3 regions of the Streptomyces sp. E-08 genome follow, and region 2 is predicted to be linked to each of the others. Evidence: riboswitches for the same ligand, from Rfam matches in the RefSeq annotation. Region 2 holds a riboswitch; each other region holds the start of a gene.
What was found. A riboswitch is a leader RNA that binds a small molecule or an ion and turns the genes downstream of it on or off. The one in region 2 is predicted to bind S-adenosylmethionine.

Region 1: linked by a shared signal. The riboswitch ahead of thrC (threonine synthase) and the one ahead of ACN9MM_RS11245 (aminotransferase class V-fold PLP-dependent enzyme) in region 2 are both predicted to bind S-adenosylmethionine.
Region 3: linked by a shared signal. The riboswitch ahead of ACN9MM_RS38565 (IclR family transcriptional regulator) and the one ahead of ACN9MM_RS11245 (aminotransferase class V-fold PLP-dependent enzyme) in region 2 are both predicted to bind S-adenosylmethionine.

What each region holds. Positions count from the first base shown of each region.
Region 1 is NZ_CP183971.1:4,705,934-4,713,574, reverse strand. It holds gene groL (chaperonin GroEL) at 1-123, opposite strand, end outside; gene ACN9MM_RS21765 (cold-shock protein) at 432-635, opposite strand; gene ACN9MM_RS21760 (MoaD/ThiS family protein) at 1,024-1,302, opposite strand; gene thrC (threonine synthase) at 1,341-2,648, opposite strand; SAM riboswitch class I at 2,642-2,788, opposite strand; gene ACN9MM_RS21750 (glucosyl-3-phosphoglycerate synthase) at 2,938-3,906, shown strand; gene ACN9MM_RS21745 (DUF11 domain-containing protein) at 3,945-5,813, shown strand; gene ACN9MM_RS21740 (alpha,alpha-trehalose-phosphate synthase (UDP-forming)) at 5,896-7,248, shown strand; gene ACN9MM_RS21735 (winged helix-turn-helix transcriptional regulator) at 7,238-7,600, opposite strand.
Region 2 is NZ_CP183971.1:2,459,585-2,467,225, forward strand. It holds gene ACN9MM_RS11230 (hypothetical protein) at 1-169, opposite strand, end outside; gene ACN9MM_RS11235 (rhomboid family intramembrane serine protease) at 330-1,064, shown strand; gene ACN9MM_RS11240 (Lrp/AsnC family transcriptional regulator) at 1,061-1,342, shown strand; gene ACN9MM_RS11245 (aminotransferase class V-fold PLP-dependent enzyme) at 1,415-2,815, opposite strand; SAM riboswitch class IV at 2,999-3,114, opposite strand; gene trpD (anthranilate phosphoribosyltransferase) at 3,202-4,266, opposite strand; gene ACN9MM_RS11255 (cytochrome b) at 4,405-6,027, opposite strand; gene ACN9MM_RS11260 (Rieske 2Fe-2S domain-containing protein) at 6,024-7,076, opposite strand; gene ACN9MM_RS11265 (cytochrome bc1 complex diheme cytochrome c subunit) at 7,073-7,641, opposite strand, start outside.
Region 3 is NZ_CP183971.1:8,419,599-8,427,239, reverse strand. It holds gene ACN9MM_RS38585 (NAD(P)/FAD-dependent oxidoreductase) at 1-500, opposite strand, end outside; gene ACN9MM_RS38580 (ferredoxin) at 457-687, opposite strand; gene ACN9MM_RS38575 (hypothetical protein) at 916-1,554, opposite strand; gene ACN9MM_RS38570 (hypothetical protein) at 1,902-2,558, opposite strand; SAM riboswitch class I at 2,944-3,085, shown strand; gene ACN9MM_RS38565 (IclR family transcriptional regulator) at 3,274-3,996, shown strand; gene ACN9MM_RS38560 (class I SAM-dependent DNA methyltransferase) at 4,055-4,825, shown strand; gene ACN9MM_RS38555 (oxygenase MpaB family protein) at 4,866-5,729, opposite strand; gene ACN9MM_RS38550 (hypothetical protein) at 6,178-6,537, shown strand; gene ACN9MM_RS38545 (ATP-binding protein) at 6,714-7,641, shown strand, end outside.

The DNA.
Region 1 (7,641 bases), 2.2 Mb from region 2:
CTTCTCGAGGACGACGTTGCGGCCCTTCGGGCCGAGGGTGACCTTGACGGCGTCAGCGAGCTGGTTCATGCCGCGCTCGAGACCGCGCCGGGCCTCCTCGTCGAACGCGATGATCTTGGCCATGTGAAGTGGTCCTCCCGGACATGGGGTGGATAACGCTCCAGGACCGCGCCGACGCCCGCGACGGACGGCCTGCGTGCCCGGCGGTTCCTTGCCCCACCTGGCCGCGGGCCTCGTCTGCCCGATCCTCGTAAGCACTCTCACCTTCCGAGTGCTAACGCCAATGATTAGCACTCGACCCATGCGAGTGCAAGCGACTCTCGTGGATCGGGCACCTCGCGGACGAGGTTCGGGAACGCACGAGGGGTCCGCATCCCCTCAGGGATGCGGACCCCTCGACGGCGTTGCGTCGGTGGCCGATCGCGCCGCGCTCAGACGGCGAGCTTGACCATGTCCGCCTGCGGACCCTTCTGGCCCTGCGAGATCTCGAACTCGACCCGCTGGCCCTCTTCGAGGCTGCGGTAGCCATCCATCTGGATCGCGCTGTAGTGGACGAAAACATCCGCACCACCGTCTACCGCGATGAAGCCGTAGCCCTTCTCCGCGTTGAACCACTTGACGGTGCCCTGAGCCATGCCTAACTCCCCTATTACTGGCCCTTGCGCGGGACCCGCACCTCGCGGACCCGGGTCAGACCCTGCGCCGGAACGCGTCGACCGCCGCTGAATGTATCTGCCCAACTGCCCTCTGCAACAGGTCATTCGACCGAGAATTCTGGGCGTCCCGGAAAGGGGAATTGGGGATAATCCCCGGAATTACGGGGCAAGTCGGGCCCGGCAAAGCGCGCAGAACGTACACAACGCGCAGGCACTTTGGCTGCTTCTTGTCGTGCGGGGACGCATTCTCATATGCGGCCGGCATGAGCAGCGGAGGGGACTTCCCCAACTCTACCTCGCTCAACCATGCAGAATTGCCCCCTCCGCTTATCGCGCGGAAGGGGCAATTCGTACCGACGGGTAAGGCTCAGCAGCCTCCGGCGACGGCCGGGATGATCGAGACGCCCGCGCCGGCCGGGGTGGCCGTCTCCAGGCCCTGCTCGAAGCGCACGTCGTCGTCGTTGACGTAGACGTTGACGAAGCGGCGCAGCTTGCCCTGGTCGTCCAGGACGCGGGCGGCGATGCCCGTGTGGTTCTTCTCCAGGTCCGCGATGACCTCGGCGAGGGTCGCGCCCTCGGCCTGGACCTCGGACTGCCCGCCCGTGTAGGTGCGGAGGATGGTGGGGATGCGGACGTTCACGGCCATGTCTTCGGAACCTTTCGGTGGGCCAGGAGGGGACGGACTCAGACGGCCAGGCCGGCGTCGCGGAACGCCTCCAGGCTCGGGCGGATGGTGACGGTCGCCTGAGAGGTGTCGGCCACCGCGTCCAGGGTCTTGAGTCCGTCGCCGGTGTTGAGGACGACGGTGGTGAGGTCCGGGTCGATGAGACCGGCCTCGACGAGCTTCTTGGTGACGCCGACGGTCACGCCGCCCGCGGTCTCCGCGAAGATGCCCTCGGTGCGGGCGAGGATCTTGATGGCCTCGACGACCTGCTCGTCGTTCACGTCCTCCACGGCGCCGCCGGTGCGGCGGGCGATGTCGAGGACGTACGGGCCGTCGGCCGGGTTGCCGATCGCGAGCGACTTGGCGATCGTGTTCGGCTTCTGCGGGCGGACGACGTCGTGACCGGCCTTGAAGGCGGCGGAGACCGGGGAGCAGCCCTCGGCCTGGGCGCCGAAGATCTTGTACGGCTTGTCCTCGACGAGGCCCAGCTTGATGAGCTCCTGCAGGCCCTTGTCGATCTTGGTGAGCTGGGAGCCGGAGGCGATCGGGATGACGAGCTGGTCGGGGATGACCCAGCCGAGCTGCTCGCAGATCTCGTACGCGAGCGTCTTGGAGCCCTCGCCGTAGTACGGGCGGAGGTTGACGTTCACGAAGCCCCAGCCCTCGCCGAGCGGGTCGCCGATGAGCTCGGAGCAGAAGCGGTTGACGTCGTCGTAGTTGCCCTCGATGGCGACGAGGTCACCGCCGTAGACACCGGCCATGACGACCTTGCCCTGCTCCAGGTCGTGCGGGATGAACACGCAGGAGCGGAAGCCGGCGCGGGCGGCGGCGGCGCCGACGGCGCCGGCCAGGTTGCCGGTGGAGGAGCAGGAGAGGGTGGTGAAGCCGAAGGCGCGGGCGGCTTCGAGCGCCTGGGCGACGACCCGGTCCTTGAAGGAGTGGGTCGGGTTGCCGGAGTCGTCCTTGACGAAGAGCTTGCCGGGGGCGACGCCGATCGCGGCGGCGAGGTTGTCGGCCCGGACGAGCTTGGTCCAGCCGGGGTTCAGGTTCGGCTTCTCGGCGACGTCGGCGGGGACGGGCAGCAGCGGGGCGTAGCGCCAGATGTTGGCGGGGCCGGCCTCGATCTGCTTGCGCAGCGCCTCGGGGTCACCGGTGGGGAGGTCGTACGCGACTTCGAGCGGTCCGAAGCAGAGTTCGCAGGCGAAGATCGGGCCGAGCGGGAAGACTTCACCGCATTCGCGACAGGAAAGCCCGGACGCGGGACCGAGGTCGACGTTGGTGGGTGCGACGGTCTGAACAGCCATGGAGGCGAGGCCCTTTCTCCTCATCTTTCCCATGACGAATTTTTCGCCATGAGACGGATTTGGCACCTTCCCTAGTCGGGGACCTCGCTGGAGGACGAGACGAACCGACTGGAGGGTTGCCGGGGCTTCAACGGGCCGTTTCCCTCTGCCCCTCTGGATGAGCGGTATTCGATTGTGAAGCGCGGTGGACTTTCGTTCCTGCGCTCCGACGCGGGCGGCACCCCGACGTGCATCGGGCATCCGCGTTGTTCAAGACTGTAACCGAAGGCCCGGAACCCTGGACCGGCCGTCCGAACCGCGAGATGGAGATCACGTGCTGGAAGAGGTGGAGCGCTGGCTGGACCGGCGGTCCTGGTCCGTGGCGGACCGGCCGCTGGAGCGGATCCTCGCCGCCAAGCGGAACACGAGGGTCAGCGTCGTCCTGCCCGCGCTGAACGAGGAGGCGACGGTCGGGGACATCGTCTCCGTGATCCGGCGCGAGCTGATGACCGAGGCGGTGCCGCTCGTCGACGAGCTGGTGGTGATCGACTCGGGCTCCACGGACCGTACGGCGGAGGTGGCGGCGGCGGCCGGCGCGCGGGTGGTCGCGCGGGACGCGATACTCCCCCGCATACCGGCGGTCCCCGGCAAGGGCGAGGTGCTCTGGCGGTCACTGATGGTGACGAGCGGGGACGTCGTGTGCTTCGTGGACGCGGACCTGCGGGACTTCTCGGCGGACTTCGTGACGGGGATCGTGGGCCCGCTGCTCACCGACCCGGACGTGGACTTCGTGAAGGCGATGTACGACCGCCCCTTCGGGGCCGAACCCGACGGGCTCGCCTCCGGCAGGACCCCTGCCCAGGGCGGCCGGGTCACCGAACTGGTGGCCCGCCCGCTCCTCAACCTGCACTGGCCGCAGCTGGCGGGCTTCGTGCAGCCGCTGGGCGGCGAGTACGCGGCGCGGCGCTCGCTGCTCGAACGGCTGCCGTTCCCGGTCGGTTACGGAGTGGAGCTGGGGCTGCTCGTGGACGCCCTGCACACGGTGGGCCTGGACGCGCTCGCCCAGGTGGACGTGGGCGTGCGCAAGCACCGGCACCAGGACGGTCTCGCGCTGGGCCGGATGGCGGCGGCGATCTACCGGACGGCGCAGCTGCGGCTGTCGCGGGGGCACCTGGTCCGGCCGAGGCTGACGCAGTTCGAGCGGGGCGAGAAGGGCTTCGAGCCGCGGACGTACGCGGTGGACACCGAGGAGCGGCCGCCGATGGCCGAGATCACGGAGTACGCGCAGCGCCGCGTGGCGTGACGCCCCATGATGATCCGTTTTGCATAAATTGCCCTTTTATGCGCTTCAGACAACATCACCTGGGCAGGGTGCTCGCGGCCATCGGGCTCACGGCGGGCTCGCTCGCGGCCGCGGTGGCCGCCCCGGCCGCCGCGGACGTGATCGAGCCCTTCGGCAAGCGGTACGACGCGTCGCTGTACGGCGACTTCACCACGATCGGCAACACGGTCATGGGCTGCCCGGACGCCCCGGCGGACCTGGCGGCGCGCTGCGCGACGGCGGCGTCGGGCCAGGGCTCGGACGACAACAACACCTTCGTGATGCGGCGGATCGACGCGGCGGGCACCGGGAACGCCGGCTTCGGCTCCAGCACCGGCCACGTGAGGATCCCGGCGGGCGCCGAGGTGGCGTACGCGCGCCTCTTCTGGGGCGGCAACGACGGCACGTACAGGGGCCCGGGCGGCGCCCTGCTGAAGCGCTGCGACCTCTCCGGCGCGGACGTCGGGCGGTCCCCCGGCGACCCGACGACGACGGCCCCGGTGATCAGGGTCGGGGCCGGGGCGGCGGCCCCGGTCTCGATCGACAGCATGGTCGCCGACCCGGCCGACACCGGCGGCCCGCACTACTACACGGGCGAGTCCGACGTGACGGCCGCCTTCGCGGGCGTCTCGGGGACGGACGCGCGGGTGGCGGTCGGCAACCTGTGGGCGCCGAGCGGCAAGGGCTGCGTGGCGGGCTGGTCCCTCACGGTCGTCCACAGGTTCCCGGGCCCCGACCCGGTGAAGGCCCCCGAGCGGCGCAGCGTCCACGTCTACGGCGGCCACGTCCTCCAGCGCTCCACGTCCCCCGCGACCACGATCACCGTGGACGGCTTCCGCCGGGGCCCCGGCACGGTACGCGCGAGCGTGACCGCGTTCGAGGGCGACCGGAACACGCCGGGCGACACGTTCCGCGTGGACGGGAAGAACGTCACCGAGGCCCACACCGGCAACACCGGCAACTTCTTCGTCGGCGTGGACGACGGCGCGGTCTCCCCGAAGCCGACCGACAACCTGAGCATCGACGCCAAGGCCTTCGACGTCCCGGCCGGCGCCGTCCCGCCGGGCGCGACCTCGGCGGACCTCACCTTCTCCACCAGCGGCGACACGTACGTGCCGTCCGGGCTCGCCTTCTCGGTGCCGGTCCCGGACCTGGAGATCGCCAAGACGGCGCACCCCCGCACGGTGAGGCCGGGCGACACCCTCACGTACACGATCACCGCGAAGAACGTCGGCGGGACCGACTACCCGGACGCGAGGTTCGGCGACGACCTGACCGGGATCCTGGACGACGCCGACTACAACGGCGACGTGCGGACGGACCTCGGCAGGGTCTCGTACGAGAAGCCGAGGATCGGGTACGCGGGGACCATCCCGGCCGGAAGGACGGCGACGGTCACCTACTCGGTGAAGATCAAGGACCCGGCGACGGGCGACGGGCGGCTCCGCGACGGCGTGGTGGTGCAGAGCCCGCGCTCGAACTGCGGAGACGGCAGCCGGGACCCGTCCTGCTCGGCGACCCCGAAGCTCGACGCCCCGAAGCCGACCCCGACGGCCCCGACCCCGGCCGCGGCACAGGCGGAGCAGGAGCCGGAGCCCCCCTCCCCGGAACCGAGCACCCCGCCCACCGTCTCGGTGGCTCCGCCCTCCCCGGCTCCCCCGGCCCCCGGCCCGCAGGGCGACCGGCACTCCGTCGCGGGCGACGGCTCCGGCACCGGCTCCGACTCCGACTCCGGCTCCGGCTCCGGCTCCGGCTCCGGCTCCGGCTCCGGCTCCATGGCGGAGACGGGAAGCAGCGGCGAGCGTCTCTGGCTGCTCGGCGCGCTCGCGGTGGCGCTGGCGGCGACTGGCCTGGTGGCGAAGGCGGCGATGCGCGGCCGACGCGACTGACCTGCGATGACTGCCCGTGGCCGAATCAGCCCGTCTCGTATACGTACGTTTGAGCGTTTACGAGACGGGCTAGGTTCGCCACATGGCTACTGTGCTCGTGGCATCCAACCGGGGCCCGGTCTCGTACGTGCTCGGCGAGGACGGCTCGCTCGACGCCCGCAAGGGCGGCGGCGGCCTGGCGTCGGCCCTGAGCACCATCGACGCGCAGGAGAGCCTCTGGGTGTGCGCGGCCCTCGGGGCGGGCGACCGCGAGGCGGTGCGGCGCGGGACGGCCGAGCCGGGCGTGCGGATGCTGGACATCGATCCGGCCGTGTACGCGGACGCGTACAACGGCATCGCGAACTCGGTGCTGTGGTTCCTCCACCACCACCTGTACGACATCCCGCGCGAACCGGTCTTCGACGCGGAGTTCCGCCGCCGCTGGGAGTCGTACCGGGCCTACAACCGCGCCTTCGCCGAGGCGCTGGCGGCGGAGGCGGCACAGGGCGCGGCGGTCCTGGTCCAGGACTATCACCTGGCCCTGGTCCCGGGGCAGCTCAGGGCCCTCCGCCCCGACCTGCGCATCGCCCACTTCACGCACACGCCCTGGGCGTCGCCCGCGTACCTGGGGATGCTCCCGGCGGACATCCGCGAGGAACTCCTCGGCGGGATGCTCGGCGCGGACCGCCTCGGCTTCCACACGCGCGCGTGGGCGGAGGCCTTCGAGAGCGGCGCGGGCGACCTGGGCCGCACACGGGTGGCGGCGTACCCGCTGGGCGTGGACGGCGAGGAGCTGAGGGCGCTGGCGTACCGCCCGGAGGTGGACGACCGCCTGGCACGGCTGCGCGACGAGACCGGCGGCCGGAAGACGATCGTCCGAGTGGACCGCACGGAACTCTCGAAGAACATCCTGAGGGGCCTCCAGGCGTACCGCGAACTCCTCACCACGCACCCCGAGTGGCGCGACCGGGTGGTCCACCTGGCCTCGGCGTACCCCTCGCGCCAGGACCTGGAGTCGTACCGCGCGTACACGACGGCGGTCTCGGCCCTGGCGGCGGAGATCAACACCGAGTTCGGCACGGCGGACTGGCAGCCGGTCCTGGTCTCGGTCGAGGACGACTTCACCCGCTCCCTGGCTACCTACCGCCTGGCGGACGTGGCCCTCGTGAACCCGGTGCGGGACGGCATGAACCTGGTGGCGAAGGAGATACCGGTCGTCTCGGAGAAGGGCTGCGCGCTCGTCCTCTCCCGGGAGGCCGGCGCGTACGAGGAGCTCCACGAGGACGCCCTCACGGTGAACCCCTTCGACGTGTCGGAGACGGCGCAGGCCCTGCACACGGCCCTGAACATGCCCCCGACGGAACGCACGGACCGCACGAAACGCCTGGCGGCCGCGGCCACGGCCCTTCCCCCGCAGCGCTGGTTCCTGGACCAGCTGGACGCGCTCAGGGACTAGGGGGTGTCTTGCCCGCGGCCCCGGTCCGCTCCCTGCCCCAGGCCGCGAGGGGTTCGAGGGCGTCGTTGAGGCGGACGCCGTCCTTCGTGAGGGCGTACTCGACGCGCGGCGGAACCTCGTCGTACGAGACGCGGTCGACGACGCCGTCCGCCTCCAGTTCGCGGAGGTGGGACGCGAGGACCTTCTCCGTGATGCCCGGGACCAGTCGGCGCAGCTCGCCGAAACGGCGGTGCGGCTGCTCGTGCAGCGCCCAGAGGATGAGCACCTTCCACTTGCCGCCGATCACCTCCATCGCGGTGTCGATCCCGCAGACGTGGCCGCCCCCGTCCCCCGGCCGGTTCAGTGTCGCCATCCGCCCCACCCTCCTGACCTGTTCGCTCACCCCAGGGTAAC
Region 2 (7,641 bases):
CGATGGTCTCACTGACCACCTGCCGCTCCTCGACCGTCGGGTCTCCTGCGAGGTCCAGATGGACGTACTCCACGACCTTGGAGGAGCGGGTCACGTCGAAGCGGGTCAGATTGCCGCAGAGCGTGCAGCGCCAGCGGGTCTCGTCGGTCGGCAGGGGAACCGTCGTCATCGGTGCCGTCCTTCTTCCTGTTGCGTGGTACCAGGTGCGGGAGCCGCGGTGCGCCGTCGAACTGCGGTCGGTGGTGCCCGTAACACTAAGGCCTCGCGGGGAGGGCGGGACACGGCGAGGCACTCTGTCCACTTCGGCCCCGGTACGCCATGATCTGTCCATGATCGACTGGCGAGGCGCGGCGCTCGGGGCCTGGCGGGGCACCCGCGGCGGACCCACCGTGACGTACGCACTGATCGCCGCCTGCTGCCTGCTCTTCGTGATCAGCCCGGTCTCCGGACTCAGCCCCGGGTACGGCACGGGCGACGAGCTCCTGGCGGCCCAGGGCGCCTACTTCCGCCGCTGGGGCGTCGTCCCCGCCGAGCTGATGAGCGGCGACTCCAGGGCCCTGCTCACCCCGCTGACCGCGCTCTTCGTCCACGGCAGCTGGCTCCACCTGCTGGGAAACATGCTGTTCCTGTACGTCTTCGGCGCGATGGCCGAGGAACGCATGGGGCCCGTCGAGTTCTGCCTCTTCTACCTGGGGACCGGCTATGTCGCCCTGCTCGGGTACGCGGTGGCGCACGCGGACAGCGAGCAGACCCTGGTCGGCGCCTCCGGGGCGATCTCCGCGGTGCTCGGGGCGTTCCTCTTCCTCTTCCCGCGCTCCCGGGTCACGAGCCTCTTCCCCTTCCTGTTCTTCCTGCCGCTGCGCTTCCCCGCCTGGATCGTGCTGATCTTCTGGTTCACGCTCCAGTGGATGGCCGCGCGGGCGGCGGGCGCCGGACCCGGCGTCGCCTACCTGGCCCACGTCGTGGGCTTCTCCGTCGGCTTCCTCTACGCCTGGGGGCGCTTCCGCGGTGGGGATAGAGTGAAAGTCCCAGCCGCGGCGACCGAGGGAGAAAGCCAGCCGTGATCACCGCGATCGTGCTCATCAAGACCAGCGTGGACCGCATTCCCGAGATCGCCGAGTCGATCGCCGCGCTCGACAGCGTCAGCGAGGTCTTCTCGGTCACCGGAACATACGACCTGATCGCCATGGTCCGGGTCCCGCGCCACGACGACCTCGCCGACGTCATCCCCGGCCGCATCAGCAAGATTCCGGGCGTCGAGGCCACGGACACGCACGTCGCGTTCCGGACGTACTCCCAGCACGACCTGGAGGCGGCCTTCGCCATCGGCCTGGAGTCCTGACACCGCGCACCCGAGCACGACCGAAGGGGGCCTCCCGACCGGGAGGCCCCCTTCACCCGTACGAGTGACCGATCAGCCGCGGTCCGGGACGCAGCGGCCGTCCTCGGTGCGGTACTTCCACTGCGCGCCGTCCCGGACGAGCTCCTTCACGGCGCCGACGAACCGCTCCACGTGCTCGTCCGGCGTACCGGCGCCGAAGCTCACCCGGATGGCGTTGAGCGAACGCTCCCCCGGGGCGGCCTCCGGCGCACCGCACTCGCCCGGGTCCTGCGGGTCGCTGCCGAGCAGGGTGCGGACCAGCGGGTGGGCGCAGAAGAGGCCGTCGCGGACGCCGATGCCGTACTCGGCGGAGAGCGCGGCGGCGAAGTGGGAGCTGTTCCAGCCCTCCACGACGAAGGAGATGACGCCCACGCGGGGCGCGTCGTCGCCGAAGAGCGAGAGCACCCGCACCTCGGGCACCTCGGCCAGGCCCGCGCGGACGGTGTCGATCAGGTGCCGCTCGCGGGCGACGAGGGAGTCGAAGCCGGCCTCGGTGAGCGCCTTGCAGGCGGAGGCGATCGAGTAGACGCCGATGACGTTCGGCGAACCGGCCTCGTGCCGGGCCGCGGTGGTGTGCCACTCCACGTCCACACCACCGTCGGCCCGGCGTGCCACCTTGCGGGAGGCGCCGCCGCCCGCGAGGTAGGGCTCGGAATCCTGGAGCCAGTCGGCGCGGCCGGCGAGGACGCCGGAGCCGAAGGGCGCGTACAGCTTGTGCCCGGAGAAGGCGACCCAGTCCACGTCGAGCTCGCGCACGGAGACCGGGTGGTGGGGGGCGAGCTGGGCGGCGTCGAGCACGATCCGGGCACCGTGGGCGTGCGCGGCGGCGGCGAGCTCCTTCACCGGCCACAGCTCACCGGTGACGTTGGAGGCGCCGGTGACGCAGACCAGGGCGGGACCGTACGGGTCGCGGTCGGCGAGGGCGCGCTCCAGGGTCGCGACGGCCTGCTCCGGGGTGCGCGGCGCGTTGAGGTAGGTGACGCGGGCGTCCCTCCAGGGCAGCAGCGAGGCGTGGTGCTCGGTCTCGAAGACGAAGACCTGGCAGCCGGCCGGGATCGTGGCGGCGAGCAGGTTCAGCGAGTCGGTGGTGGAGCGGGTGAAGACGACCTGGTCGCCGGGGCGGCAGTCGAGGAACTCGGCGACGGTGACGCGGCTGTTCTCGAAGAGGTCGGTGGAGAGCTGGGAGAGGTAGCCGGCGCCGCGGTGCACGCTGCCGTAGTAGGGGGCGTAGGCGGCCACGTCGTCCCAGACCCGCTGGAGCGCCGGTGCGCTGGCCGCGTAGTCGAGCGCCGCGTAGGTCACCTCGCCGCCGGTGACGAGCGGGACGGTGACGTCCCGGCCGAGGACCGGCAGCGGGGCGTCGCAGCAGGGTTCGGCGGAGTCTGCGGCAGTGTCGACGGTGGCTACGGTGGCGGCGTTCGGGCGTGCGGACATAGCGGTGTCTCCCGGCATGAAAGGGGCGCGAAAAGGCGTGAAGGGGCCCGCAGGGCAGCGCGAACGAAGGGTGCCGCGTACGGGTGAAGGGTGGAGAGAGGGGGCCTGAAGGGCCCTAACGCATTCGCTTGCTCACGAGACAACGCTCCCTAGAGGACCAAGGACCCCAGGGTGACGCGCAGGGGTCCGCGCTTGCCGCAGGCTTCTGCCGTACGGCCTGGTCTTCACCCGGGGCACCCCGCCACGGACGGAGGGTTGCCGGACAGCCGGCCGGGGCCTTGCAGCTGTCACTCATGACCTGTTCCAGAACCTATGCCAGTCGATCAGGACGCCGCAACCCCGTCCCGGCATCCGGGACGGGGTCGACATACGCCGTTCACACAGGCTCAGGCGTTGCTGGCGGCGATCCAGCGCTCCAGGGTGCGGTGGGCCGCGCCGGAGTCGATCGACTCGGCCGCCTTCGCGATGCCCGCGGCGAGTTGCTCCACGAGGGTGCCCGCTCCGGGCTCCAGGGCGGTGAGCGCCGCCGCCGCGTTGAGCAGCACCGCGTCCCGTACCGGACCGGTCTCCCCCGCGAGCAGCCGGCGCGCCACGTCGGCGTTGTACGAGGCGTCGGCGCCGCGCAGCGCCTCCAGGGGGACGAGCTCGATGCCGACGTCGCGCGGGTCGAAGCGCTCCTCGGTGACGCCGCCGTCCTTGACCACCCAGACGCGGGAGGTGGAGGTGGTGGTCAGCTCGTCCAGGCCGTCGTCGCCGCGGAAGACGAGGGCCGAGTTGCCGCGCTCGGCGAAGACCCCGGCGACGACGGGCGCCATGCGCGGGTCGGCGACGCCGACGGCCTGGGCCCGCACCTTGGCGGGGTTGGTCAGCGGGCCGAGGACGTTGAAGGTGGTCCGGATGCCCAGCTGGCCGCGGGCCGCGGCGACGTGCCGCAGCGAGGGGTGGAACCGCACGGCGAAGCACATGGTGATGCCGGCCTCCTCGGCCACCTCGGCGACCCGGCGCGGGGTCAGGTCGAGGTTGATGCCGAGCTTCTCCAGGACGTCGGAGGAACCGGAGGCGGAGGACGCGGCCCGGTTGCCGTGCTTGACGACCTTGGCGCCCGTGCCGGCGACCACGATCGAGGCCATGGTGGAGATGTTGACCGTCTTGGCGCCGTCGCCGCCGGTGCCGACGATGTCGACGGCGGGGCCCGGCACCTCGATCACGTTGGCGTGCGCGTACATGGTCCGGACGAGGCCGGTGATCTCCTGCACGGTCTCGCCCTTGGCGCGCAGCGCCACCATGAAGCCGGCGATCTGCGCGTCGGTCGCCTCGCCGCTCATGATCAGGTCCATCGCCCAGGCGGTGTCGTCGGCGGAGAGGTCCCTGCCGTCGAGCAGGCCGTTCAGCAGGACGGGCCAGGAGCGGCCCGCCGTGGTAGGTCCTCCAGCGGGGGTCGCAGCGCTCATGGCAGCTCCTGGTCTGTTGCGTGCGCAATAGGTGACGGCTTAACCCTATCGACCTCCGGGGACGGCAAAGAGCCCCGTCCATCGAATGGACGGGGCTCTCGCCGTGGCGACCTTCAGCTGGTCAGGTGTTCAAGGTGATCAGTGGTGGCCGTGGCCGCTCTGGATCTCCTTGTACTCCTCGACCGTGGGCTTGGCGATCTGGCTGTCGTCGCCGTAGTAGCCCTTGTTGAGCTTGACCCGCAGCTTCTCCATGCGGCCGATCTTGCGCTCCACGCCGTTCTCGTCGACGGCCGGCGGCAGCTCCGCGGCGTCGTACTGCTCGTGCGCCGTGAGGCGGTGCAGCTCGCCCTGGCTGAGCGGCTCGTGGACCTCGACGAACTCACCGTGCGGCAGGCGCTTGATGATGCCCGACTCGCGGCCGTGCAGCACCTTGTCCTTGTCGCGGCGCTGGAGGCCGAGGCAGATCCGCTTCGTGGCGACGAACGCGATGACCGGACCGGCGAAGAAGAAGATCCGCACGAACCAGGTGATCGAGTTGAGCGACAGGTGGAAGTGGGTCGCCCAGAGGTCGTTTCCACCACCCACGAGCATGATCATGTACGCGGTGATCCAGGCGACACCGAAGGCGGTGCGCGTCGGAGCGTTGCGCGGGCGCTGCGCGATGTGGTGCTCGCGCTTGTCGCCGGTGATCCACGACTCGATGAACGGGTAGACCGCGATGGCCGCGAGGACCGCCGGGAAGATCGCCAGCGGGATCATCACGCCGAGGACCAGCGTGTGGCCCCACAGGTTGATCTCCCAGCCCGGCATGACACGGATCAGACCCTCGGCGAAGCCCATGTACCAGTCGGGCTGGGCGCCGGTGGACACCTGGTCCGGACGGTACGGGCCGATGGCCCAGATCGGGTTGATCGAGGCGATCGCCGCGATGACCGCGATGACACCGAAGACCAGGAAGAAGAAGCCTCCGGCCTTCGCCATGTACACGGGCAGCAGCGGCATGCCGACGACGTTGTTGTTCGTGCGGCCGGGGCCGGCGAACTGCGTGTGCTTGTGGACGAACACCAGGATGAGGTGGGCGACCACGAGGCCCAGCATGATGCCGGGGAGCAGCAGCACGTGCGCCGAGTAGAACCGGGCGACGAAGTCGCCGCCGGGGAACTCGCCGCCGAACAGGAACATCGACAGGTACGTGCCGAGGACCGGCACGGACAGGATCGCGCCCTGCATGAAGCGGACACCGGTGCCGGAGAGCAGGTCGTCCGGGAGCGAGTAACCGGTGAAGCCGGTGAACATGCCCAGGAAGAACAGCAGGAAGCCGAACAGCCAGTTGATCTCACGCGGCTTGCGGAACGCGCCGGTGAAGAACACGCGCATCATGTGCACGAACATGCCGGCGAGGAAGATCAGCGCCGCCCAGTGGTGGATCTGCCGGATGAGCAGACCACCGCGCACCTCGAAGGAGATGTGCATGGTCGAGTTGAACGCCTCGGACATCAGCTGTCCCTGGAGCGGGACGTACGGTCCGACGTACTCCACCTCGTTCATCGACGGGTGGAAGAACATCGTCAGATAGACGCCCGTCAGGATGATGATGAGGAAGCTGTAGAGGCAGACCTCGCCCAGCATGAAGGACCAGTGGTCCGGGAAGATCTTCCGCATGTTGGCCTTGGCCAGCGTGTAGATCCCCAGGCGGCCGTCGGCCCAGTCCGCGACCCGCTCACCGGCGGGTGCTTTCTTTGATTCCGTCACGGTGCTCATCCGCGCTCCCAGAAGGCAGGACCGACGGGCTCGTCGAAGTCGCCGAGCGCCTCCAGGAAGCCCTTGTCGTTCACGCCGATCCGCAGCTGCGGGAGGGCGTGACCGGCCGGGCCGAAGATGACGCGGGCGCCGTCGGAGAGGTCGAAGGTGGACTGGTGGCACGGGCAGAGCACGTGGTGCGTCTGCTGCTCGTACAGGGAGATCGGGCAGCCCACGTGGGTGCAGATCTTCGAGAACGCGACGATGCCCTGGTGGGACCACTCGAGCTCGCGCTTGTCCTTGATGTCCTCCGGCTGGATCCGGACGATCATCAGGGCGGCCTTGGCGATCTCGGTCTGGAAGTGCTCGTCGTGCTCCGAGAGGCCCTCGGGCATCGCGAAGGTCAGCGAGCCGACCGCGACGTCCTCGGGACGCAGCGGCTCGTGCGTGTTCATGTTGATGAGCTGGAGCCCCTTGGTCCACAGCGTGGTCCGGAGCTTCTTCTCGGGCAGCGGGCCCATGTCACGCAGCAGGACGATGCCGGAGAGCGGTACGAGCGACAGCGCGCCGAACATCGTGTTGCGGATGAGCTTGCGGCGGCCCATGCCCGACTCCGCGGCACCGGCCGCGAAGTCCGCCATGACCTTCGCCTTGACCTCGGGCGACGCCGCCATCGGGTGACGCTCGTCGGCGACCTCGACGTCGGACATCAGGGTGCGGGCCCAGTGGACCGCGCCCGCGCCGATGAAGAAGAGGGCGGCACCGAGGGTCAGACCCAGGGCGAAGTTGAGCGCGGACACCCGGCCGAGGGGCCAGATGTACACGATCTTGTCGACCGGGAAGATCACGTACGAGGCGATGAAGCCGACGGTGGCCAGCATCGACAGCGTGAACATGAAGGCGACCGCGCGCTCGGACCGACGGGCGGCCCGCTCGTCGATGTCCTGGATGCGGGGCTTGTGGGGCGGGAGGCCCGGGTCGGCGAACGGGTCGTCGGCGACCTTCACCGCGCCGTGCGCGGTGTCCTGCCCTGCCGGCAGGTTCTCTTCTGGAATCTCTTGGCTACTCATGACTTCTTGGCCTTAGCGGTGTGGGCCGCGACCCAGATGGCAACTGCGATCAGCGCACCCAGACCGAAGACCCAGGCGAACAGGCCCTCGCTGACGGGGCCGAGGCCACCGAGCTTGAGACCGCCCGGGTTGTCGGCCTTGTCGCTGTTGACGGCCTGGACGTACGCGATGATGTCCTTCTTCTCCTTCTCCGGCATGGTCGTGTCGGGGAAGGAGGGCATGTTCTGCGGGCCGGTCTGCATGGCCTCGTAGAGGTGCTTCGGGCTCACGCCTTCGAGGCTCGGGGCGTACTTGCCGTAGGTCAGCGCGCCACCCTCGCCGGTGAAGTTGTGGCACTGGGCACAGTTGGTGCGGAACAGCTCGCCACCACGGGCGATGTCGGCACCGTCAGGGCTGTACTGGCCTTCGGTCGGCGTGATCGCACCGGCACCGAGAGAGGCGACGTACGCCGCGAGCTGATCGATCTCAGCCTGCGAGTAGATGACCTTCTTCTTCGGGACCTGGGCGCCCGGCTGCTGGGCCGGCATACGGCCCGTGCCGACCTGGAAGTCGACCGCGGCCGAAC
Region 3 (7,641 bases), 6.0 Mb from region 2:
CGTTTGGGTCCCTCGTCGAGGCGCCGGGCGAGTGCGGCGCCGTGGGCGCGGGTGCGCAGCACGAAGACGCCGTCGAGTTCCGCCTCCTCCTCCCGCGGCCACGGGCGCGCCCGGACACCGGTGGCGATCAGCAGACGGTCGTACGGCACCTCGTCGCCGTCGGCCAGCCGCACCGTCCTCGCGGCCATGTCCAGGCCGGTGGCGGGAACGCCGAGCCGCCAGGTCGCGTCGACGGACCGGAGCCGGGGCAGCGCGGTGCGATCGGCGCGCGCCCTGCCCAGGAGCACCCCCTTGGACAGCGGGGGCCGGTCGTACGGTTCCCAGGGCTCGTCGCCGATCATGGTCAGAGACCCGGCGAAGCCCTTGGCCCGCAGGGTCTCGGCAGCCCGCAGGCCTGCCAGCGAGGCGCCGACGACGACGATGCGGCCCTCGCGTTTGAGCTGGTCCAAGGCTCCGTCACCGAGCACCGGGCACCGCCTCGGCCGGTTCGTCCACGGCATCGACGAGGATGGCCTGTACGGGGCAGGCCGCGGCGGCCTGGGCCAGCTTCTCGCGCAGTGCCTCTTCGGCGTCGGGGTCGGGGTCGTACAGCAGGGCCTCGTCGCCGTGCATGGTGAAGATCTCGGGAGCGAGGAACGCGCACTGCGCGTATCCCTGGCAGCGGTTCAGATCGACGGCAATGCTCACCACGGGATCGGTCCTCTCCAATGGCCCGGTAAGCCCCCTGCGTCCACTCTCGTCGGCCGGGAGGTCCACTGCGATGGGGAGCGGACCGATCGAGTGAGCGGCGCGATCGGGTCGGCGGGGCGATCGGGTGAGCGGGGTGATTGGTGAGCGAGGCCATCGGATGAGCGGGGTGATCTGGTGAGCGAGGCCATCGGGTGAGCGGGACGTGCGGTGCGCGGTCCGGCCCGATCAGGTCGAGGTGGCGGGCCGCGACGCGGCGGGGTGCCGGCCCCACAGGATGTTCAGGCTGAGTACCAGCACCCAGGCCGGGAAGACCAGCTCCGACCAGGGAACACTCGCTCCCACCACGAGCAGCGTCAGGCCCGCCAGGTAGCCGACGACGGTCAGTGGGCGCGGGAGGATGCCGATCCGGTGGCCGATGGTCGAGGTCGTGATGACGAACACCGCTGCCATCCGCATGGCGTAGGTGGTCAGCAGGGCGTAGGCGACGTCGCGGCCGAAGGAAGAGCCCTGCGCGCCCTCATCGATCGTGCTCCAGGCCGCCGCCGCGGCGCCGTAGAGCGTGGCGACGAAGACCAGACCGCTGCCGAGGAAGACCGTGGAGACGAACTTGTCCTCACGGTCGCCTCCCTGCTCGCGCAGGGCGCCCATGAACCACAGGAACGCGATGCCTGCGAAGGGGATCAGTTCCAGCGCCGTCCGCACGGCGCTCCGCTGCCCCGCGTCCACGGTCGCTCCGGCGCCGTCGACGCCGCTCGGCAGGGCGACCCGTACCAGGACGATCGCCGTGGCCGTCAGGATCGCGAACACCGCTCCCGCCACCCCGGCGGCCCACCGCGTCGCGAGGCGCTTGTGCTTCCGCTCCATGCTCTCCCACTTCCTGCCTGCGCTTCCTTCGTCCAGACACCCGTGGTCGCGGAACGCGCGCCACTGGAGTCACCCGGGAGGAAAAGCTCGGTGCGCCATACAGGCCATGGTTGGGGCGAGTCGTCGTGGTAGGGGAGGCGGGACGGCGACCGCCCGTGCGGGCCGGGATCCGCCGACGGCCCGCCCTCCGGTCTGCCGGTGGGCGGGCCGCTGCGGAGGCCGGTTCGCTGCGACGGTCACTCGCCGTCGGCGCCCTGCCGCGTGATCCGGGCCGGGACGCGCAGGGTCCGCCGGGGCGGCCGACCGGTCAGGCGGTCAGGCGGCCCTCTGGTCGGGCGGTCGGCGGCTCAGCCGGTCACCGTGATCTGCTGGGACGGGTCCGTGGTGTCGCTGAGCTGGTACGTGGCGCTGAAGGTCGCGGACTGGTTGCCGGTCGGGCAGAGGAAGCCACCCGTGGCGGTCGCGGGGACGGGGGCGTTGGCGATCGCCAGCTGGGACGGGGTGCCGTTGGCCCAGCTTCCGTTGACGGCGGTGGGTCCGGCCGGCGACGCGGTGATGGTGCAGCTGGCGAGGCCGCTGGTCTTGAGGACGACGCCGCCCTTGGGGATGGTGAAGCCGCCGGTGGCGGGGGCGCCGTTCTGGAGGGAGAGCGTCCAGGGGCCGTTGGTGGCGTTGCTCGTGATGGTCACGTTCACGCCGAAGATGCTGGTGCTGCAGCCGCTGAAGCTGGGCGGGTTGACGGGGACGGAGACGGGGCCCGCGGCGTTGTGGTTGCCGGGGGCTGCGGGGACGGCGTTGTTGGCTCCGCTCGTCGGTACGGAGGCGGAGACGGTGCAGGTCATCGTGGTCGACCCGGCGACGAAGGTGGCCTTGCCGGTGAGCTTGGCGGCGAAGGAGTGGCCGGCAGGTAAGACGGTGGTGGAGGCGGCCTGCGTGCCGTTGGCCCCGAAGGCGAGGGCTCCGGCGGCGGCGAGGCCGGTGAGGGAGACGAGCAGCTTGGACATGAGTTCTCCTCGGTGATCGACGGTGGGGTGCGAGGAGGTGCGGGTCGTCGCATGGTGCGGTGCGCGGGGTGCTGTCGAGCGGGGTGCGTACGTGTGGTGCGTGGGGGAACCGCGCAAAGTGACTTGAGAGTAGAACCGGCCGGTAGGGGTGTCCAGGCAAGATTCTCGCCACTCCTGACGGAACGTCAGATGAGTTGACCCGACTCGGACTTGACACCGAGGGAGCCGGAGGCGGGATCCCGGCGCCGACGGTCCGGCACTGTCACCCCCACTGACTCCTCTTGGGCACCCGGGGGTGGTGTCGCGCACCGCCCGCCTGACCCGCCGCTCGCCTGAAGAGGAGGCCGGTGGCAGGTGGCCGCGGGAGTCTTGTATGGTTCTCCGCGAATCATCCAGAGGGGTGGAGGGACCGGCCCTACGAAGCCCCGGCAACTCCCCGATCGACTCGGCGCTCCATGTTCGCGCCGCGCCGTAGGGATCAGTGCCAACTCCGGCCTGCGCCAACGTGGCGTGGGAAAAGATGAGGAGACACGGTGCTCTCTGTGCTGTCCTTCGCCCTGGCTCTGCCTGTCCCGGGCATTCCGCGTACCCATCTCGTGATCGCCGCGGCATATCGGCCGACCTTTTCGGCTCTTCCCCGCTGAGCATTCCCACCTTCCCTGCGTGAGATCGCCGCGAGTCTTCGCGCGCGACCGAGACTGGAGTACCCCTTTTCATGGACATTTCGGATATTTCTAGTGGTGTGGGCGTCCTCGACAAGGCCGCGGTGATCCTCGGTGCGCTGGCGGCAGGCCCGGCCACTCTGGCGGGACTGGTCTCGTCCACCGGTCTGTCACGGCCCACGGCCCATCGGCTCGCCATCGCACTCGAGCGCCACCGTCTGGTCGCCAGGGACGTACAGGGCCGCTTCGTCCTCGGCCCTCGCCTTGCCGAGCTCTCGGCTGCCGCGGACGAGGACTGCCTGCTGACCGCAGCCGGTCCGGTCCTCACCTCCCTTCGGGACGCCACTGGCGAGAGTGCGCAGCTCTACCGCCGCCAGGGCGAGATGCGCGTCTGCGTCGCCGCAGCCGAGCGGACGTCCGGCCTGCGCGACATCGTGCCGGTGGGGTCCACGCTCCCCATGAAGGTCGGCTCCGCCGCCCAGGTCCTGCTGGCCTGGGAGGAACCCGAGCGCTTCTACCAGGGCCTGCAAGGTGCTCGCTTCACGGCCACCGCCCTCAGTGGCGTACGGCGCCGGGGCTGGGCCCAGTCGATCGGTGAGCGCGAGCCCGGAATGGCCTCCGTCTCGGCGCCGGTCCGCGGCCCGTCCGACCGCGTCGTGGCCGCCGTCACGGTCACCGGCCCGATCCAGCGCCTCACCCGACAGCCCGGCGCCCGGCTCGCGAAGGCCGCCGTCGCCGCGGCCGACCGCCTCACCGAAGTCGTCTCCCACGCATGACCCTGGTGAGCGCATATCGGTCGACAGCGACGCCCCGCGCCGGGCAGAGTGGCCGGCCGTGACAAGCAGTGAGCTGTGGACCCGCGCGACCGCCGACCGCTACGACGCCGAGGAGACCGAGATGTCCTCGGCCGCCGTCCTCGGACCGACTCTCGCCTTCCTCGCCGACCTCGCCGGAGACGGCCAGGCACTGGAGTTCGCCATCGGAACCGGACGCGTGGGCGTCCCGCTCCGGGAACGTGGCGTGCCGGTGACGGGCATCGAACTCTCCGAGCACATGGCGGCCGTTCTCCGGCGCAAGGTCGACGCCGACGCCCTGCCGGTGACCATCGGGGACATGGCCGTGACCGTCGTCCCCGGGGAATTCTCCCTGGTCTATCTCGTCTACAACACCATCACGAACCTGCTCACGCAGGACGAGCAGGTCGAGTGCTTCCGCAACGCCGCGCGTCACCTGGCACCCGGAGGCCGGTTCGTCATCGAACTGGGCGTACCGCCCCTGCGGTTGCTGCCGCCGGGCCAGGTCGCGGTGCCGTTCGACGTCTCCGAGCGACACCTCGGCTTCGACACCTTCGACCTCGTCGAGCAGATCCTCGTCTCGCACCATTTCACGAGCGACGGCCACACGAGCGACAGCTGTACGAACGACAACGCAGGCGGCCGCTACCGCCGGGACAGTTCCCGGCACCGGTACGCATGGCCGGCGGAGCTCGACCTGATGGCACGGATCGCCGGACTGGAGCTGGAGCGTCGCGTCGCGGACTGGGACGGAACACCTTTCGTCCAGGACTCCCCGAAGCACATCTCCGTGTGGCGCAAGCCCGCCTGAGGGCTCCCGAGGCACGGCCGCACGTCAGGGTACGTACCGGTCATCGATCGGTATCTGCGGAGGGAAGCGGCGGCGTCACCCAGCGGATCGCCGCCGTGACCGCCAGACCGCCGGGTCGCGCGAAACGGCGGAGGAACCGGATCCGACGGGGCACCGGCACAAGGTCCTGGGCCCACGACGGCAAGAGGTCCACGGCGGCTGCCGCCAGCAGGAGGTAGGGCAGGCGGGCCGGCCACGGCAGAGGCGGTGACACCAGCAGGTACCGGGCCGTCGCCGACGACTCGTCCGTCGCCTCCAGCTCGCGGCGCCGGCTGCCGAGAGCTGCGACGAGACCGGCACGGGTCTCCGGCGGGTCGGTGACGCCCAGCCGCACGGCGACCGACGCCATGTCCTCGACGTACGCGTCCTGTTGCCCGCCGGTCAGCGGATGCAGGCCGTAGCGTCGATGAGCCTCCAGGAAGCAGTACGTCTCGGCCATGTGCACCCAGGACAACAACGACGGATCGGAAGCACGGTAGGGCACTCCGCCCGCCGTGCGCCCGGTCACCCTCGCGTGCACCCCGCGCACCCGCTCCACCGCCCGCTCGGCATCCCGCGCCGTGCCGAACGTGGTCTCCGCCAGGAAGGTACTGGTCCGCTGCAGGCGGCCCCACGGATCACCGCGGAAACCCGAGTGCGCCCAGACAGCCGCCATGGCGACAGGGTGCAGGGACTGGAGCAGAAGCGCGGCAAGGCCGCCGACGTACATCGAGGCATCGGCGTGCACGGTCCGCACCGGCCTGTCCGGAGCGAACCAGCGCGGCCCCGGTGTGTCATGGATGCGGGCGCGCTTCCGGTGTGCCGCCGGACCGGCCACGCGCCGCAGGAGCGCATCGCCTGCCTTCGTACGCAGCCTTCCGAGCAGGGGCACCGCGATCGCGCTCCTCTCCTGGGCTTCTCCGGTGACACACCCAGCCCTCTGGGCGCCTCCGGTGACACACCCAGTCCTCAGTGAGCCACTGTGCGTCATCGGCCACGCAAGGCTGGGCCGATCCAAGGATCACTCCATCAGTGTCTAGCCGCTGCCCGAATCCCCTCGGACGCGCCCCGTCACGCCCGCGCTGTACCGGCGCGGCAACGGAGCAGAGCGGCGCGGAGGGCAACCGTGCCACACTGGGACAAAGGTGTCGCACGCGGCCGTTCCCGGATTCCGCGCACCGTTCCCTTCACGGTGCCTGCCGCCTCGAACCCGCTACGAAGTGCACAGCGAGACTCACGGCTTCCGGCAATCGCCGCGCGAGTCGGAATGGCTCCTCACCCGCAGGCTCTCGCCGCGATATCCCATTTCGGCTCGTTCGAAGGAGGTGTGTTCCATGACCACGACCATGCGAGTCCGCCGACTGGTGGCGGGTGCCGCCGCGTCCGGCCTGTTGGCAGGCGGTGTCGCGCTCGGCATGTCCGGCTCGGCGGTGGCCTCTCCCGCCCCGTCGTCCGTCGCCACGTCCGTCGTGACCGACGACCATGGCAACCAGCACGACCGACACGACCGGTGCGAGTGGAAGAAGGGTCACTGGGAGAAGAAGTGGGTCCCGGGCCACTGGGAGAAGAAGTGGGTCAACCATGACGACTCCTGGCGCAAGGGCCATCACGACCACCACGGGAAGTGGGTCTACGTTCCCGGGCACTGGGAGAAGGTCTGGGTGAAGGCGCACTGGGACTGCCACCACCGGTGAAGCACGGCCGACGGGGTCCAGGGGGTGCACCCGCTCCCCCTCGGTGCACCTCCCGAGGCGCAGCCCGTTCCTGAGCCACCACGATCCATACACCGCTGGGTCCGACCGTCGGCACAGTCCCCTTCGGTCCGCCCCGCTGGGTGCGCGGAGGGGCTCGGCGCGCGCACAATCCGGGGGTGCAGAGTCGGATGCCGCCGGAGCGCGGTTCTTTCGTCGGTCGGGAACATGAACTCGCCGAGCTGAGCGCCCGGTTGGAGCAGAGCAGACTGGTGACGCTGGTGGGGGCCGGCGGGGTCGGGAAGTCCCGCCTCGCGGCGCGGACCGCGAGTCTTCTCCCGCCCGAGGCCTTCGAGAGCGTGCTCTGGGCCCCGCTGTGGTCGCTGGGCAGCGGGACCCTCCTCATCCCGCTGGTGGCGGACGCGTGCGGCCTGTCGGACCATTCGGCGCGGGACCCCCTCGACGCGCTGGCCACCTGGCTCGGAGCGCGTCGCGTTCTGCTCGTCCTCGACTCCTGCGAGCACCTGGTCGCCGAGTGCGCGGCGCTGGTGGAGACACTGCTCGCCCGCTGCCCCGCGCTCGTGGTGCTCACCACCAGCCGGGAGCCGCTGGGCACGGTCGGCGAGGCGCTCGTCCCCCTGGGCCCGCTCTCGCTGGACTCGGACGCGATGGAGCTCTTCGCCGCACGGGCGGCGGCGGTCGGCGTAGCGCTGGAGAGTCCCGAGGAGAGACTGGCCGCGAGCGAGGTGTGCCACTGGCTCGAGGGCATTCCCCTGGCCCTGGAACTGGCCGCCGCACAGCTCTCGGACAGGCCGGTACGCATCATGGCCAGGGTGCTGCGCGGCAGGCTCGCGCTCACGGCAGGCTCGGAGAGCACGGTGCGCCCGGCGCGTCACCGTGCGCTGCTCACCACGATCGGGTGGAGTCACGAGCTGTGCGAGCCGCATGAGCGGCTGCTGTGGGCGAGGCTGTCGGTGTTCCGAACCGACGCCGCTCCGGAGGACGTCGTACGGGTGTGCGGCGGCGGACCGTTGACCGGTGCCGCGGTGGAGAAGGCTCTCGCCGGGCTGCGGCGCAAGAGCATCGTCACGGTGCACGACGGCCGGC